3 regions of the Streptomyces sp. WMMC500 genome follow, and region 2 is predicted to be linked to each of the others. Evidence: riboswitches for the same ligand, from Rfam matches in the RefSeq annotation. Region 2 holds a riboswitch; each other region holds the start of a gene.
What was found. A riboswitch is a leader RNA that binds a small molecule or an ion and turns the genes downstream of it on or off. The one in region 2 is predicted to bind thiamine pyrophosphate.
Positions count from the first base shown of each region.

Region 1 (5,320 bases), 2.3 Mb from region 2:
ACGACGGAGCGTACCTCCAGTTCCTCCGGGAACGGAACATGTCGGTGGGCCTGTACGCGCTCGACGCCGGATCGCCCGACCCGCAGCAGCCCCACCGCCAGGACGAGGTCTACGTGATCATGAGCGGTCGCGGCTCCGTCACCGTCGGCGACGAGACCCTGCAGGTCGGCAGGGGCTGCGTCGTCTACGTGCCGGCGGGCGTGCCGCATCGTTTCCACCACATCACCGAGGATCTCCGGGTTCTGGTGGTCTTCTCTCCACCCGAGGCCTGAATCAGTCCCTCAGGGGTGCCTCAGGGTTCGTTCCGGGGTGGACCGGGGAAGGGGGCACTCCCGTCCGCCCTTCCGGCGACTTAGCATCGAAGGCACCGGGACAACCCCGGCGTACCGGAGGAGGAATGACCGTGTCCGTGAAAGAGATCACCGCGGGGCTGCCGTGGTGGGTGACGTGGGTGCTGATCCCGGCGATCGTGCTGGTGGTCTTCGGCAGCCTGATCATGGCGCTGGTCGGTTTCATCATCGGCCTGCTGTTCAAGGTGCTGCTGGCCGCGGCGCTGATCGCGGGTGCGATCTTCCTGGTGCGGAAGTTCATGACCGCGTCGTCGTCGAAGAACGACTGGTAGACGACCGGCCGGCCAGCCGGCCGGCAGCCCGCCGTCCTCGCCTCCGGCGCTACTTCCGGCGCCGCCGACCGCCGCCGCCCCGGCGGCGGGCGCGGCCCTCGGGAGGAGCCGCGGCGGCGCCGGAGCCCGTGCCCGCCCAGCCCGCCGGTCCCGCACCGGCCCCGGGCCCCGTGCCCGGTCCGCCACCCGGCCATGATCCCGGTCCGCCACCCGGCCCCGGCCCTCCAGCCGGTCCCATGCCCGCGCCCGGCCCCGCCTCCCGGCCCCGGTCGGCGGAGACGACGAGCGCCGCGAGCCCCGTGGTCAGCGGCACCGAGGCGACCAGCCCGATGCTGCCGACGAGGGTCCGTACGATCTCCTCGGCGACGAACTCGCTCGTCGCCACCGTGCCGACGCCCTGGTCGGCGATCGTGAAGAGCAGCAGCAGCGGCAGCGCCGCTCCCGCGTACGCGAGGACCAGCGTGTTCACCACCGAAGCGATGTGATCCCGCCCGATCCGCATCGCGGACGCGTACAGCTTCCGCCACGGCGCCGACGGATCGGCCTGCCGCAGCTCCCACACCGCGGACGCCTGCGTCACCGTCACGTCGTCGAGCACCCCGAGCGAGCCGATCAGCACCCCCGCCAGCAGCAGCCCGCTCATGTCGATGTCCGGGTACTGGGTGTGGATGAGCCCCGTGAAGTCGTCGGTGTTCCCGGTCAGTTTCGACCAGCCGATGAACAGCGAGCCCAGCAGCCCGATCAGCAGCAGCGACACCAGCGTGCCCAGGGCCGCCACCGACGTACGCACGTTGAACCCGTGACAGAGATACAGCGCGATCAGCATGATGGCGCTGCCCCCGACCACCGCCACCACCAGCGGATTCGACCCGTCGAGGATCGCCGGCAGGATGAACAGGATCAGGACCAGGAAGCTCACCGCCAGCGCCGCGAGCGCCGCCAGCCCGCGCAGCCGCCCCACCGCGACCACCGCCAGCGCGAACACCAGCGCCAGCACCGCCATCGGCACCGTACGCACCACGTCGGAGACGGCGTACTGCAGCTCACGCGGCGCATCCGGCGAATAGGAGACGACGAGTTCCTGCCCCACGTCGTACCGCCGCGACGCGTCGGGCGCGACGATCTCGGTGAAGGTACGTCCCTTGTGCTTGCCCGACGTCACCTCGATCGTCGCCCGCTCGCACATCGCGTCCTCGTCGGGCCGCGGCTCGTCCGCGTTTCCGCCGCCGCCCGGCGTCGCCGGCTCCTGGATCTGGGCGCCCACGTCCGCGCACCTGACCTCTTCGATCTTGGTGACCTTCGCCCGCTGCCGCTCCTGGTCGAAGCCGACGCCGCTGCGCGCGCCGCCCGGTTCGTCGCCGGGCCACAGCGCGATCAGCCCGGCGAGCACCGCCAGCGCGAACGGGACGAGCAGCGCCGCGATCACCGTACGCAGCCGGTGCGAGGCCGGCGGGGGCGGCGTGCCGTGGCCGTGGCCGTGGTTCTGTTCGTGGCTGTGCGAAGGGGTCACCGCCAGATCATCGCAGGAGCGCGCCCCCGGTGCCCTCTTTCGTGCCGGGGCGTCCACCGGTTAGCGTGGTCCGCGAAATGCACACCGCGGGAGCTCGGAGCACCGGGCTGAGAGGGCGCTGACGGATCCGGAACCGGACCGAAGCTGCGCCGACCGCCGAACCTGTTACCGGGTAATGCCGGCGTAGGGAGTGGGTCTCCATGACCGTTTCGGATGCACGTACGCCCGCCACCGCGGACTCCGCGAAGTCCGCCGACTCGACGGCGATCGGCTGGCACAAGGACCACGTCGAGCACCCCGCGCGGCCCGACATCAGGGTCCCGGTGCGGCGCGTACACCTCACGAACGGCCGGGACGTGACGCTGTACGACACGTCCGGGCCGTACACCGACCCGACCACCGACACCGACGTCCGCCGCGGGCTCGCCCCGCTGCGCGACAACTGGATCATCGCCCGCGGCGACACCGAGGAGTACGCGGGCCGCCCGCCCCGCCCCGAGGACGACGGCCTCAAGCACACCTCCCCCCGCGGCGGCCTGCGCAACCTCGACGCCGTCTTCCCCGGCCGCCCGCGCCAGCCGCGGCGCGCCCGCGGCGCGGCGGTCACGCAACTCGCGTACGCCAGACGCGGGGAGGTCACCGCGGAGATGGAGTTCGTCGCGCTGCGCGAGCGGGTCGAGCCCGCCTTCGTCCGCGACGAGATCGCGGCCGGCCGCGCCGTACTCCCCGCGAACGTCAACCACCCCGAGTCCGAACCGATGATCATCGGGAAGAACTTCCTGGTGAAGGTCAACGCCAACATCGGCAACTCCGCCGTCACCTCCTCCATCGAGGAGGAGGTGGAGAAGATGACGTGGGCCACCCGCTGGGGCGCCGACACGGTCATGGACCTGTCCACCGGCCGCAACATCCACACCACCCGCGAGTGGATCCTGCGCAACTCCCCCGTGCCCATCGGCACCGTGCCGCTCTACCAGGCCCTGGAGAAGGTCGACGGCCGCGCGGAGGAGCTGAGCTGGGACGTCTACAAGGACACCGTCGTCGAACAGTGCGAGCAGGGCGTCGACTACATGACCGTCCACGCGGGCGTCCTGCTGCGCTACGTCCCCCTCACCGCCCGCCGCAAGACGGGCATCGTCTCCCGCGGCGGCTCCATCATGGCCGCCTGGTGCCTGGCCCACCACCGCGAGTCGTTCCTCTACACCCACTTCGACGAGCTGTGCGAGATCCTCGCCGCGTACGACGTGACGTTCTCCCTCGGCGACGGCCTGCGCCCCGGCTCGATCGCGGACGCCAACGACGAGGCGCAGTTCGCGGAGCTGCACACCCTCGGCGAGCTGAACCGGGTCGCGAAGTCGCACGGCGTGCAGACCATGATCGAGGGCCCGGGACACGTCCCGATGCACAAGATCAAGGAGAACGTCGACCTGCAGCAGGAGATCTGCGAAGAGGCCCCGTTCTACACCCTCGGCCCCCTGGCCACCGACATCGCCCCCGCCTACGACCACATCACCTCCGGCATCGGGGCGGCGATGATCGCCTGGTGGGGCACGGCGATGCTCTGCTACGTCACCCCGAAGGAACACCTGGGCCTGCCGGACCGCGACGACGTCAAGACCGGCGTCATCACGTACAAGATCGCCGCCCACGCCGCGGACCTCGCCAAGGGCCACCCGGGCGCCCAGGACTGGGACGACGCCCTGTCGGACGCGCGCTTCGAGTTCCGCTGGGAGGACCAGTTCAACCTGGCCCTGGACCCGGACACGGCGCGCGAGTTCCACGACGCGACGCTGCCGGCGGAGCCGGCGAAGACGGCGCACTTCTGCTCGATGTGCGGACCGAAGTTCTGCTCAATGAAAATTAGCAAATCAGTAATAGAGCGCTTCGGTGGCGACGTGCCCGCCGACGCCACGGAGGAGGAGGCTGCCGCCGGCATGCTCCAGAAGTCACGGGAGTTCGCAGAGAGCGGCCACCGCGTCTACCTCCCGGTCGCGGACTGACGCACCAACGCACTCCACGCGGGCCCCGCTCAACTCCGAGCGGGGCCCGCTGCCGTCCGGCGGTCTCGTCCGCCCACTGCTCCCCCCGGTACGGTCGTAGCCGTGTCCGGCGTGCGTCGGGTTGGTCACCGTAGTGCGTGCGCCGGTGGATCGCGCACGACTCGGGGAGCTGGTTCTGGCAGTGGCGTCTGACGCTGCTCGGTCATCGGAAGAGGGGGTCGCGTTTCGGCACATTCTCGGGATCGCAAGATCTGTACCAATTGTGAGTCAAATTAGGTGATCGAGATTCAGCAGATATGGATATCCCTTCGTTCCTTACGCTCAAACCCGCCTGCCCCTGTCGGGCAGAGCAAGAGGAAGAGGGAAACTTTTTCCGCTTCACTAGAGCAGTCTGAACAGTACTTCACAGCTGCGGAACGAGTCGGATACGAGACCCGGCCAGTACTTGCATTTTATGGCCTCTCTCAACTGGGTCGCGCCATTGCGGCAGCAACACATGCCGACAGATGTGCATCCTCTACCGATTGGCAGCTTTCCGGTCACGGCTTAAGAATTCCTGGGATATCCCAAGCCGTCACAAGAGATAGTATCGGAACATTGACGATTCGAGACCACGGTAAAGGTGCATTTACTCAGCTCGCAAAACTTCTCGACTCTCCGTCGCTTGCCTCTCCGGTAAAACTATCTGAGATATGGGACTCCGTCCCAGAGATGAACGGACACTTTCTTTCTGGAGGTGGTCTATATCCAGCTTTAAGTCGATGGCCCCGGCCCACGGCCGGCCCGACACCGCACTCGGTCTGCTCGATTAAGTGGACAGACTCCCGTCGGGACTTTTTACAGGTCGTCGTCCCCGCAGAGGGACTGCCACTTGTCCTCGGCTGCCGAGGCCCTGTAGAACGCCGCCTTCGTCCGGCTCGCATCTGTCACCGGGAGCGAGTCCCCGTAGTCCTGGTAGCCATACGAGGACTCACGCAGGCTCGAACGAAGCTCTTTGTCGTCAGTAAGGCTCGACGCCTCAAGCAGCCGCTGGGCGTACTCGTGCATCTCTGCCCGGACTTCAGCGCGTGAGGCTTCCCCGATAATTTTGTTGGCATGGCGAGCATCGATCGCCATGCTGCATGCGTCGCTCCGGTCAGGGGCACCAGCGTTTCTCAGATCGTCAAAATTCGTGATGCCAAAGAACGC
Region 1 is NZ_CP114905.1:4,683,718-4,689,037, forward strand. Features, by position in the region: gene O7599_RS20070 (cupin domain-containing protein) at 1-272, shown strand, start outside; gene O7599_RS20075 (DUF5326 family protein) at 410-622, shown strand; gene O7599_RS20080 (YibE/F family protein) at 672-2,132, opposite strand; TPP riboswitch at 2,209-2,340, shown strand; gene thiC (phosphomethylpyrimidine synthase ThiC) at 2,333-4,132, shown strand; gene O7599_RS20090 (hypothetical protein) at 4,970-5,320, opposite strand, start outside.
Region 1: another riboswitch for thiamine pyrophosphate. It lies ahead of thiC (phosphomethylpyrimidine synthase ThiC); the one in region 2 lies ahead of O7599_RS09645 (thiamine ABC transporter substrate-binding protein).

Region 2 (5,320 bases):
GCGGGCCCATCCGGCGATGTTCAACAAGATCACGGCGGACTACTACGGGGCCCAGACGCCCATCAACCAACTGGCGTCGTTCTCGGTGCCGGAGCCGCGGATGGCGGTGGTGACACCGTTCGACAAGACCGCTCTGCGCAACATCGAGCAGGCGATCCGGGACTCCGACCTCGGCGTCAACCCCTCCAACGACGGCAACATCATCCGGGTGGTCTTCCCGCAGCTCACCGAGGAGCGCCGCAAGGAGTTCATCAAGGTCGCCAAGGCCAAGGGCGAGGACGCGCGGATCGCCATCCGCTCGGTGCGCCGCAAGGCCAAGGAGACCATCGACAAGGCCATCAAGGACGGCGAGATCGGCGAGGACGAGGGCCGTCGCGGCGAGAAGGAGCTCGACGACACCACCCACAAGTACGTGGCCCAGGTCGATGAGCTGCTCAAGCACAAGGAAGCAGAGCTGCTCGAAGTCTGATGAACGAATCCTCCAGGGGGGCCCCGGCGGGTCCCGTGTACGGCGGGGGTGAAAGGGCGCAGACTCCGCGCATGCCCATCGTGTCCGGCGACGCCCCTGCCGACGAACCCCCCCCAGGTCCCTCCGGGGGACCCGGCGTCCCGGACGACGCCTCCTCCGCGCCGCCGCCCGCCCCCCGACGGCGCCGCGGCGGCCGGGACCTCGGCGCGGCCATAGGCGTCGGGCTCGGCCTCGGCGCCATCGTGCTGGCCACGCTGTTCGTCGTGAAAGTGCTCTTCGTCGGCGTCATCGTCATCGCCGTCGCGGTCGGGCTGTGGGAACTGACGTCGCGGCTGGCGGAGTGCCGCGACATCCGCACCCCGCTGGTGCCGCTGGTGGTCGGCGGCGTCGCCACGGTCGTCGCCGGGTACGCGCGCGGCGCCGAGGGCGCCGGGGCGGCGCTCGCGCTCACCGCCCTCGCCGTCCCCGTCTGGCGCCTGAAGGGCCCCGCGGAGGACTATCTCCGCGACGTCACCGCCGGCGTCTTCGCCGCCTTCTACGTGCCCTTCCTCGCCACCTTCGTCGCCCTCATGCTCGCCGCGGACGGCGACGGCCCGCAGCGGGTGCTGACGTTCCTGATCCTCACGGTGATCAGCGACACCGGCGCGTACGCCGTCGGCTACAAGTTCGGCCGCCACAAACTCGCCCCCCGCATCAGCCCCGGCAAGACCCGCGAGGGACTCGCCGGCGCGCTGGCCTTCGCGATGGCCGCGGGCGCGGTGTGCATGGAGCTGCTCGTCGACGACGGCCGCTGGTGGCAGGGACTCCTGCTGGGCGCCGCGGCAGCCGCCAGCGCCACGCTCGGCGACCTCGCCGAGTCGATGATCAAACGGGACCTCGGCATCAAGGACATGGGCACTCTCCTCCCCGGCCACGGCGGGATCATGGACCGGCTGGACTCGCTGCTGCCGACGGCACCGGTGGTGTGGCTGCTGATGGTGATCTTCGTCGGCACGGGCTGACCCCGCCCCGCCGTCGCATCCGGGCATCCGGGGACGATGCAGGCGCACGCGGTTCCGTCTGCGACACTGGTACGGCTATGCCCAAGCCAGGAGAGCTCACCTTCGCCGTCCCCCGTGGTGCCAAGAAGCCGCCGCGCCACCTCGCCGACCTCACCCCCGCCGAGCGCCGCGACGCCGTCGCCGAGCTGGGCGAGAAGCCGTTCCGCGCCGCGCAGCTCTCGCGGCACTACTTCGCGCGCTACGCCACTGACCCGGCCGGCTGGACCGACGTGCCGGCCGGGTCCCGGGCGAAGCTCGCCGAAGGGCTGCTGCCCGAGCTGATGACCGTCGTCCGGCATCTGAGCTGCGACGGCGACACGACGCGCAAGACCCTGTGGCGGCTCTTCGACGGCACGCTGGTCGAGTCGGTGCTCATGCGCTACCCCGACCGCGTCACCATGTGCATCTCCTCCCAGGCCGGCTGCGGCATGAACTGCCCGTTCTGCGCCACCGGCCAGGCCGGGCTGACCCGCAACCTGTCCACCGCCGAGATCGTCCACCAGATCGTCGACGGCATGCGCGCCCTGCGCGACGGCGAGGTGCCCGGAGGCCCGGCGCGGCTGTCCAACATCGTCTTCATGGGCATGGGCGAGCCGCTGGCGAACTACAACCGCGTGCTGGCCGCCGTGCGCCGCCTCACCGACCCGGAGCCCGACGGCCTCGGGCTCTCCCAGCGCGGCATCACCGTCTCCACCGTCGGCCTCGTGCCCGCCATGCACCGCTTCGCCGACGAGGGCCTGAAGTGCCGCCTCGCCGTCTCCCTCCACGCGCCCGACGACGAACTGCGCGACACGCTCGTGCCCGTCAACACCCGCTGGCAGGTCCGCGAGGTCCTCGACGCCGCCTGGGAGTACGCCGCACGCTCCGGCCGCCGCGTCTCCATCGAGTACGCGCTGATCAGGGACATCAACGACCAGGCCTGGCGCGCCGACCTCCTCGGCCGCCTCCTCAGGGGCCGCCGCGCCCACGTCAACCTCATCCCGCTCAACCCCACCCCCGGCTCGAAGTGGACCGCCTCCCGGCCCGAGGACGAGCGGGCGTTCGTCGCCGCCCTGGAGTCCCACGGCGTGCCCGTGACCGTGCGGGACACCCGCGGCCAGGAGATCGACGGGGCCTGTGGACAGCTCGCGGCGTCCGAGGCACCCGCCTGATACCGTGCGTTTGTACCAACCGACAGGGGAGCGCTCGCAGCGCTGAGAGTGCGGAAGCGTCCAGGCCGCAGACCCTCGAACCTCGCCCAGGTCATTCTGGGTAGGAAGTTCGGTCCCCTCTCCGCTGCTGCCCGGGCTGCCCGCCGCCACGAAAGCAGCCCGATGAAGCGCATCGTCACCACCGCCCTGGCCGCGTCGCTCGCCCTGGGCCTGGCCGCCTGCGGCTCGGACTCCGGCGACGGATCCGGGTCCGGCTCGGGCGACAAGAGCGTCACCCTCGTCACCCACGACTCCTTCGCCGCCTCCGACGACGTGCTCAAGGCGTTCGAGAAGCAGTCCGGGTACAAGGTCGACGTCCTCAGGGGCAAGGACGCCGGCTCCGCTGTCAACCAGGCGATCCTGTCCAAGGACAACCCCCAGGGCGACGTCTTCTTCGGCATCGACAACACCCTCCTCTCCCGCGGCCTCGACAACGGGCTCTTCACGCCGTACGAAGCGAAGGGGCTGGACCGCATCCCCCGCGAGCTCCAGCTCGACGCCGGCGAACACCGCGTCACCCCCGTCGACTACGGCGACGTGTGCGTCAACTACGACCGCGCGTACTTCGAGGAGAAGAACCTCGACCCGCCCGAGACCCTCGACGACCTCGCCGAACCCCGCTACAAGGACCTCCTCGTCACCGAGAACGCCGCCACCTCCTCCCCGGGGCTGGCCTTCCTCCTCGCCACCGCCGACGAGTACGGGGACGAGGGCTGGGAGGACTACTGGAGCAGGCTGCGGGACAACGGCGTCGAGGTCGTCGACGGCTGGGAGCAGGCGTACTACGACCGCTTCTCCGGCGCCGGCAAGGGCGACAAGCCGCTCGTCGTCTCCTACGCCTCCAGCCCGCCCGTCCTCGACATGGAATCGCGGCCGAAGGAAGCCACCACCGGCGTGTCCACCGGCACCTGCTTCCGCCAGATCGAGTTCGCCGGGCTGCTCGCGAACGCCGGCAACACCGAAGGCGGCAAGGCCCTCATCGACTTCCTCATCGGCGAGCGGTTCCAGAAGGACATGCCGCTGCAGATGTTCGTCCACCCCGCGCGCGAGAACACCGAGCTGCCCGAGGTCTTCACCCGCTACGGCGAGGAGATCCCCGACCCGCACACCCTCGACCCGGCGGCCGTTCAGGACAACCGGGAGCAGTGGATCAAGACGTGGACCTCGCTGGTCGTGAAGTAACCCGCGCGGCAGGACGCGGCCCGGACGGCCCCGGCGGCCCGCGCGGCCCGCGCGGCGCGGGCGGGGGCGCGCGCCGCCGCCGGGGGCGCGGAGCCGCCGGCCGGCTCGCGCTCATGGCCGTCCCCGCCGCGTTCTTCGCCGTCTTCTTCGCCTACCCCGTCGGCGCCATCGTCGCCCGCGGCCTGCGCGAGAACGGCCGCTGGCAGCTCGGCCGCGTCCCCGACGTCCTCGGCGACCCCGACATCCTCGGCGTCCTGTGGTTCACGCTCTGGCAGGCCACCGCGTCCACCGGACTGACCCTCGTCCTCGCGCTCCCCGCCGCGTACGTCTTCGCCCGCTTCGACTTCCCCGGCAAACAACTGCTGCGCGCCCTGGTCACCGTGCCGTTCGTGATGCCCACCGTCGTCGTCGGCTCCGCGTTCCTCGCCCTCCTCGGCCGCGGCGGCGTCCTCGACGGCTGGTGGGGCATCCGCCTGGACACCACCGTGTGGGCCATCCTCCTCGCCCACGTCTTCTTCAACTTCGCCGTCGTCGTACGGACCGTCGGCGGCCTGTGGGCGCAGCTCGACCCCCGTCAGGAAGAAGCCGCCCGCGTCCTCGGCGCCGGCCGCCTCGCCGCCTGGCGGCACGTCACCCTGCCCGCGCTCGGGCCCGCCGTCGCCGCCGCGGCCCTCATGGTCTTCCTCTTCACCTTCACCTCCTTCGGCATCATCCAGATCCTCGGCGGCCCCCGCTACGCCACCCTCGAAGTGGAGATCTACCGCCAGACCGCCGACTTCCTCGACCTGCCCACCGCCGCGGTCCTCACCCTCCTCCAGCTCGCCGCCGTCGCCGGCGTCCTCGCCGTGCACGCCTGGACCGTACGCCGCCGGGAGACCGCGCTGCGCCTCGTCGCCCCCGAGACCACCGCCCGCCGCCCGCGCGGCGCCGGCGAACGCGCACTCCTCGGCGGCGTCGTCGCCGTCGTCGCCGTGCTGCTCCTCGCGCCGCTCGCCGTCCTCGTCGAACGCTCCTTCGCCACCCCCGGCGGCCACGGCACCGGCTTCTACCGCGCGCTGCAGGAGAGCGACGGCACGTTCGCCGTCCCGCCGCTGGAGGCCGTCGGCAACTCCCTCGCCTACGCCGCCGTCGCCACCGTCATCGCCGTCGTCGTCGGCGGCCTCGCCGCGGCCGCCGTCACCCGCCGCGCGGGCCCCTTCGTCCGCGGCTTCGACGCACTGCTGATGCTCCCGCTGGGCACCTCCGCCGTCACCGTCGGCTTCGGCTTCCTCATCGCCCTCGACAGCCCGCCGCTCGACCTCAGGTCCTCCTGGATCCTCGTGCCGCTCGCGCAGGCGCTGGTGGGCGTCCCGTTCGTCGTACGGACCATGCTGCCCGTGCTGCGCGCCGTCGACGAGCGGCTGCGGGAGGCCGCCGCCGTCCTCGGCGCGTCCCCGCTG
Region 2 is NZ_CP114905.1:2,386,322-2,391,641, reverse strand. Features, by position in the region: gene frr (ribosome recycling factor) at 1-469, shown strand, start outside; gene O7599_RS09655 (phosphatidate cytidylyltransferase) at 541-1,470, shown strand; gene rlmN (23S rRNA (adenine(2503)-C(2))-methyltransferase RlmN) at 1,548-2,660, shown strand; TPP riboswitch at 2,675-2,785, shown strand; gene O7599_RS09645 (thiamine ABC transporter substrate-binding protein) at 2,823-3,881, shown strand; gene O7599_RS09640 (iron ABC transporter permease) at 3,995-5,320, shown strand, end outside.

Region 3 (5,320 bases), 4.7 Mb from region 2:
ATCACGCCGCAGGCGTACACGTCGACGCGGGGGTCGGCGGCGCCGCGCTCGATCTGCTCGGGCGCCAGGTACGACACGGTGCCGAGCACCGTGCCGGTGGAGGCGGTGGTGTGGCTGTTCACGGCGCGGACGAGCCCGAAGTCGGCGACCTTGACCCGGCCGTCGTCGCCGATGAGGACGTTCTCCGGCTTCATGTCGCGGTGGACGAACCCCGCCCGGTGCGCGGCGCCGAGCGCGGCCAGCACGGGCTCCAGGATGTCCAGCGCGGCCCGCGGCTGCAGCGCGCCGCGGTCGTTCAGCACGTCGCGCAGGGTGCAGCCCGGCACGTACTCCATGGCCAGGAAGACGTGCGGGCCGTCGGTGCCCTGGTCGTAAACGCCCACGACGTTCGGGTGGGCGAGGCCGGCGACGGACTTGGCCTCCAGGATGAACCGCTGGACGAAGGAGGCGTCGGCGGCGAGCGACGGGTGCATGACCTTGACGGCGAGCACCCGGTCGAGCCGGGTGTCCAGCGCGCGGTAGACCGTGGCCATGCCGCCGGCGGCGATGCGCGCGTCGACGCGGTAGCGCCCGTCGAGCATCTGCCCGACCATGGGGTCTCCCCACCCTCCCGGCGGATGGGGGGACGGGTCCAGAGTCGTGTCCACGCAGCGCAGTCTACGAGGTGAGGGACGCGTTCCCGTCACCGTTGTGCTGCAGTCCGTTCCCGATGGGGTGCCGATGCCGGTGGCGGTGCCGCCGGTGCGGGTGGCGGTGCGGGTGCCGGTACCGGTGGCGGTGCGGGTGCCGGTACGGGGCCGCGGAGTTCACGCGAAGGCGGGCCGCTCCGGGTCCGGCTCCCCGCCCCCGCCGGGACCGGGCCCGGTCCCCAGCGCCGCGACGCCGGCCGCCGGTGACGACGCGCGCGCGAAGTGCCGGCGCGGGATGCGTCCCGCGCGCGCGGCGTACCGGCCGGCGACGATCGCGTGCCGCATCGCCTCCGCCATCAGCACCGGCTCCTGCGCCCGCGTCACCGCGGACGCGAGCATCACCGCGTCGCAGCCCAGCTCCATCGCCTGCGCGGCGTCGGAGGCGGTGCCGGCGCCGGCGTCGAGGATGACGGGCACCCCGGCGGCCTCGGTGATGAGCTGGAAGTTGTGCGGGTTGCGGATGCCGAGTCCGGAGCCGATGGGGGAGCCGAGCGGCATCACGGCGGCGCAGCCGGCGTCCTCCAGCTTGCGGGCGAGCACGGGGTCGTCGTTGGTGTACGGGAGCACGGTGAAGCCGTCGTCGACGAGCGTCTCGGCGGCGGCCAGCAGCTCGACGGGGTCGGGCAGCAGGGTGCGCTCGTCGGCGATGACCTCCAGCTTCACCCAGTCCGTGCCGAGCGCCTCGCGGGCCAGCCGGGCGGTGAGGACGGCCTCGCCGGCGGTGTAGCAGCCGGCGGTGTTCGGCAGCACGCGGATGCCGTGGCGGCGCAGCACGTCGAGCACCGAGCCGTGCACGCCGGGGTCGACGCGGCGCATCGCGACGGTGGTCAGCTCGGTGCCGGAGGCGAGGAGCGCGCGCTCCATCATGTCCAGGCTGCTCGCGCCGCCGGTGCCCATGATGAGGCGCGAGGAGAAGCGGACGCCGGCGATCGTGAGGGGGTCCGCGGCCGGGTCGGCGGCGGTGGGGTCCGTGGCGTCTGTCGGGGCGGGGGCGGTGCTTGTCACGGTGATCAGCCTCCCTGGACCGCGGTCAGGATCTCGACGCGGTCGCCGTCGGCGAGGGTGGTGGTGGGCCAACTGCCGCGGGGTACGACGTCCTCGTTGACGGCGGCGGCGACGCCGCGGGGCGCGGCGGTGACGGTGGCGACGAGGGCGTCGAGGGTGAGGCCCGCGGCGACACGGCGCGGGGCGCCGTTGACGGTGACGGTGACGGCGGCCGCGGCCGCGGCGTCGGTGGCGGCGGCTTCGGGGGAGTCGGTGGTGTCGGGGGAGTCGGTACGGGTCTGCGTGGCGTTCTCGGTCATGCGTGCCGTCCTTCGTGGTGCTGCCGCGCGCCCGCGAACCGGGTGGCGGCGAACGGGCGGGCGACGTCGGGGAGCTCGCCGCCGGTGAGCACGGCGGCGAGGGCGTCGCCGGTGACCGGGGTGAGGAGCACCCCGTTGCGGTAGTGGCCGGTGGCCAGGTGCAGCCCCGGCAGGGCGGTGGGGCCCAGCAGCGGCGCGTTGTCGGGGGAGCCGGGGCGCAGCCCGGCGCCGGTCTCCACGAGCGGCAGCTCCGTCAGCCCGGGCAGCAGCTCGTGGGCGTCGCGCAGCAGCTCGTACACGCCGCCTGCGGTGACCGTGGTGTCCCAGCCCAGCTCCTCGCTGGTGGCGCCGATGACCAGCTCGCCGCTCTCGCGCGGCACCAGGTACACGCTGCTGCCGCGGACCACGGCCCGTACCGTACGGGACAGGAACGGCGTCCCGGCGCCGGGCATCCGCAGCCGCACCACCTGCCCCTTGACGGGGCGCACCGGGGGCCGCACCGCCTCCGGCACCCCCGCAAGACGGCCGCTGCGGCTGCCGGCGGCCAGCACCGTCTGCCCGGCGGCGATCCGCGTGCCGTCCGCCAGTTCCGCGCCCACCGCCCGCTCGGCGGTGCCGGAGCCGGTCACCCGCAGCCGGGCCGCGAGGCTGCGGTGGAAGGCGACGCCGGCCCGCTCGCAGGCCGCGAGGAGCGCCACGGTCAGCAGCCGCGGGTCCGTCTGGTGGTCGCCGTCGACGCGCAGCCCGCCGCGTACCCCGGGCGCGAGCATGGGCTCCAGCCGGCGGCACTCGCTCCCGCCGAGCCACTCGGCCGACAGCCCCAGCCGCTGCTGGAAGCCGTGCAGTTCGCGCAGTTGGGCGCGGTCGTCGGCATCCAGCGCGACGGACAGCGCGCCGCAGCGGCGGTAGCCGATGTCCCGGCCCGACGCCTCGGCCAGTTCGGCCGCGAACGCCGGATAGCGCTCCGCGGCGGCCAGGTTGAGCGCCAGCAGCGCCTCCTCGCCGTAGTGCAGTTCGGTGACGGCGGCGAGCATGCCGGCCGCGACCTGCGCGGCGCCGCCGTCGGGCGCCGGGTCGGCGACGGCGGTGGCCAGCCCGCGGCGGGCCGCCTGCCAGGCGGTGACCAGGCCGATGACGCCGCCGCCGACGACGAGGACGTCGTACGTGGCGTCCGCCGTGCGCGGCGCGCCGACCGGGCCGGCGGTGCCGGCCGCGGGCGCCGCCGCGGGTTCTTCCGGGGGTGTGTCGCGTGGCTGCATGGGCACGTTCGCCCCTCCCTTCGCCGGCATGACCCGGATCAGGTTCGTACGGTCGGGGGCCGCCAGCCCCCCTCTCAGCCCGGTGCGCCGGGCTCCCGCGAGTCTTCCCGGCCACCCTAACTCCGTAGGCCCGGCCGCTGTAAGGGAGCCTCGCGAGCGGACCCGGCACGAGCGTCGTATGCCGGGCCCGGCATACAGTGATCGGTGTGACCGACGCCGATCCGGACCGCGGCCCCGCCGGCCGGGCCGCCAGCCGCCCCGGGAACTCAACCGCCGGCACCGTCGTCGTCGGTGCCGGCATGGCCGGGGTGCAGACGGCCGTCGCGCTGCGCGAGCGGGGTTACGCAGGCCCCGTCACCCTCGTCGGCGCGGAGCCGCACGACCCGTACGACCGGCCGCCGCTGTCGAAGGCGGTGCTGCTCGGCAAGGCGGAGGGCTCGGCGTTCGAGGTGGACTTCGCGGAGCACGGCATCGGGCTCCGGCTGGGGCTGCACGTCGACCGGCTGGACACCGCGGGGCGGCTGCTGGAGACGGACGCCGGGCCCGTGGCGTACGAGAAGCTGGTCCTGGCCACCGGCGCGGCGCCCGTCCCGCTGCCCGGCGCGCCCGCCGGCACCACGCCCGGCGTGCACCTGCTGCGCACCCTCGACGACGCGGCGCGGCTGCGCGCGGTGCTCGTGCGGCGCAGCCGGATCCTGGTGGTCGGCGCGGGCTGGATCGGCGCGGAGCTGAGCACCGCGGCGCGCGAGCAGGGCTGTGAGGTGACGGTCGTGGAGGCCGCCGGGCACCCGCTGCCGGCGGCGCTGCCCGCGCAGGTCGCGGTGCCGATGGCCGGATGGTACGAGGAGAGCGGTGCCCGGCTGCTGACGGGCCGCCGGGTGGAGCGCGTCGCGCACCTGGGCGAGGACGGCCCGGTCGCGGTGGTCCTCGACGACGGTACGGAGCTGACCGCCGACGCCGTCGTCGTCGGCATCGGCGCCCGTCCCGCGACTGCCTGGCTCGCCGGCTCCGGCGTCGTGCTGGGCGGCGACGGCGCGGTGCGGGCCGACGAGCGGCTGCGCACGAACGTGCCGGGCGTCTGGGCCGTCGGCGACTGCGCGTCGTTCCCCTCCGCGCGCTACGGCGAGCGGCTGCTGATCCACCACTGGGACAACGCCCTGCAGGGCCCGGCGACCGTCGCGGCGGACATCGCCGGGGAGCCGGGCGCGGCGTACGACCCGGTGCCGTACTTCTGGTCCGAGCAGTTCGGCCGGTTCGTGCAGTACGTCGGCCACCACACGGACGACGACGAGCTGCTGTGGCGCGGCGATCCGTCCGCCGCCTCCTGGTCGGTGTGCTGGCTGCGCGCCGGGCGGCTCATCGCGCTGCTGGCCGTCGGCCGCCCGCGGGACCTCACCCAGGGGCGCAAGCTGATCCACGCGGGTGCCGCGCTGGACCGCGAGCGCGCCGCCGACGCGGCGGTACCGCTGAAATCGGCCGCGCTGTGACGTCCGCGGCGCGTCCCGCGCCGGGCCGGCAGCCGCGCATCCGGGGATGCTTCGAGGTGATATGCCGCCCTTTGGCGCTGCCCTGTACCGGCGGGCGGTCCGAGATGGCAGGCTGGGGGTGTGACCGAGATTGATGCGAAGATCGATGCTCTCGTCCCCTCCTGGCTCACCCTTCCCGACGTCGCCGAGAAGCTCGGCGTCGAGGTGACCCGCGTGCGGCAGTTGGTCAAGGAAGGCCAGTTGATCGCGGTGCGGCGGGGTGAGAACAACGCGCTGCAGGTGCCCGCCGAGTTCATCGGCGAGGGGAAGGTCGTCAAGGGCCTCACCGGGACCCTGACGCTGCTCAAGGACGACGGCTTCAGCGACGCGGAGGCGCTGGAGTGGCTGTTCACCCCCGACCCCTCGCTCCCGGGGACTCCCGCGCAGGCGCTGCGCGAGAACCGCGGGACGGAGGTCAAGCGCAGGGCGCAGGCGCTGGCTGTGTAATCTCGCGGGGCCGGGCGCGCGCCCGCGGGTCCGGCCCCGCGACCGTACGAGGGGGAGCGCCGCATGACGGCCGGAACCGCCGCCCGCGCCACCGC
Region 3 is NZ_CP114905.1:7,130,925-7,136,244, forward strand. Features, by position in the region: gene pknB (Stk1 family PASTA domain-containing Ser/Thr kinase) at 1-593, opposite strand, end outside; gene O7599_RS30725 (thiazole synthase) at 807-1,586, opposite strand; gene thiS (sulfur carrier protein ThiS) at 1,700-1,993, opposite strand; gene thiO (glycine oxidase ThiO) at 1,990-3,258, opposite strand; TPP riboswitch at 3,251-3,361, opposite strand; gene O7599_RS30740 (FAD-dependent oxidoreductase) at 3,450-4,739, shown strand; gene O7599_RS30745 (Rv2175c family DNA-binding protein) at 4,860-5,225, shown strand; gene thiE (thiamine phosphate synthase) at 5,289-5,320, shown strand, end outside.
Region 3: another riboswitch for thiamine pyrophosphate. It lies ahead of thiO (glycine oxidase ThiO); the one in region 2 lies ahead of O7599_RS09645 (thiamine ABC transporter substrate-binding protein).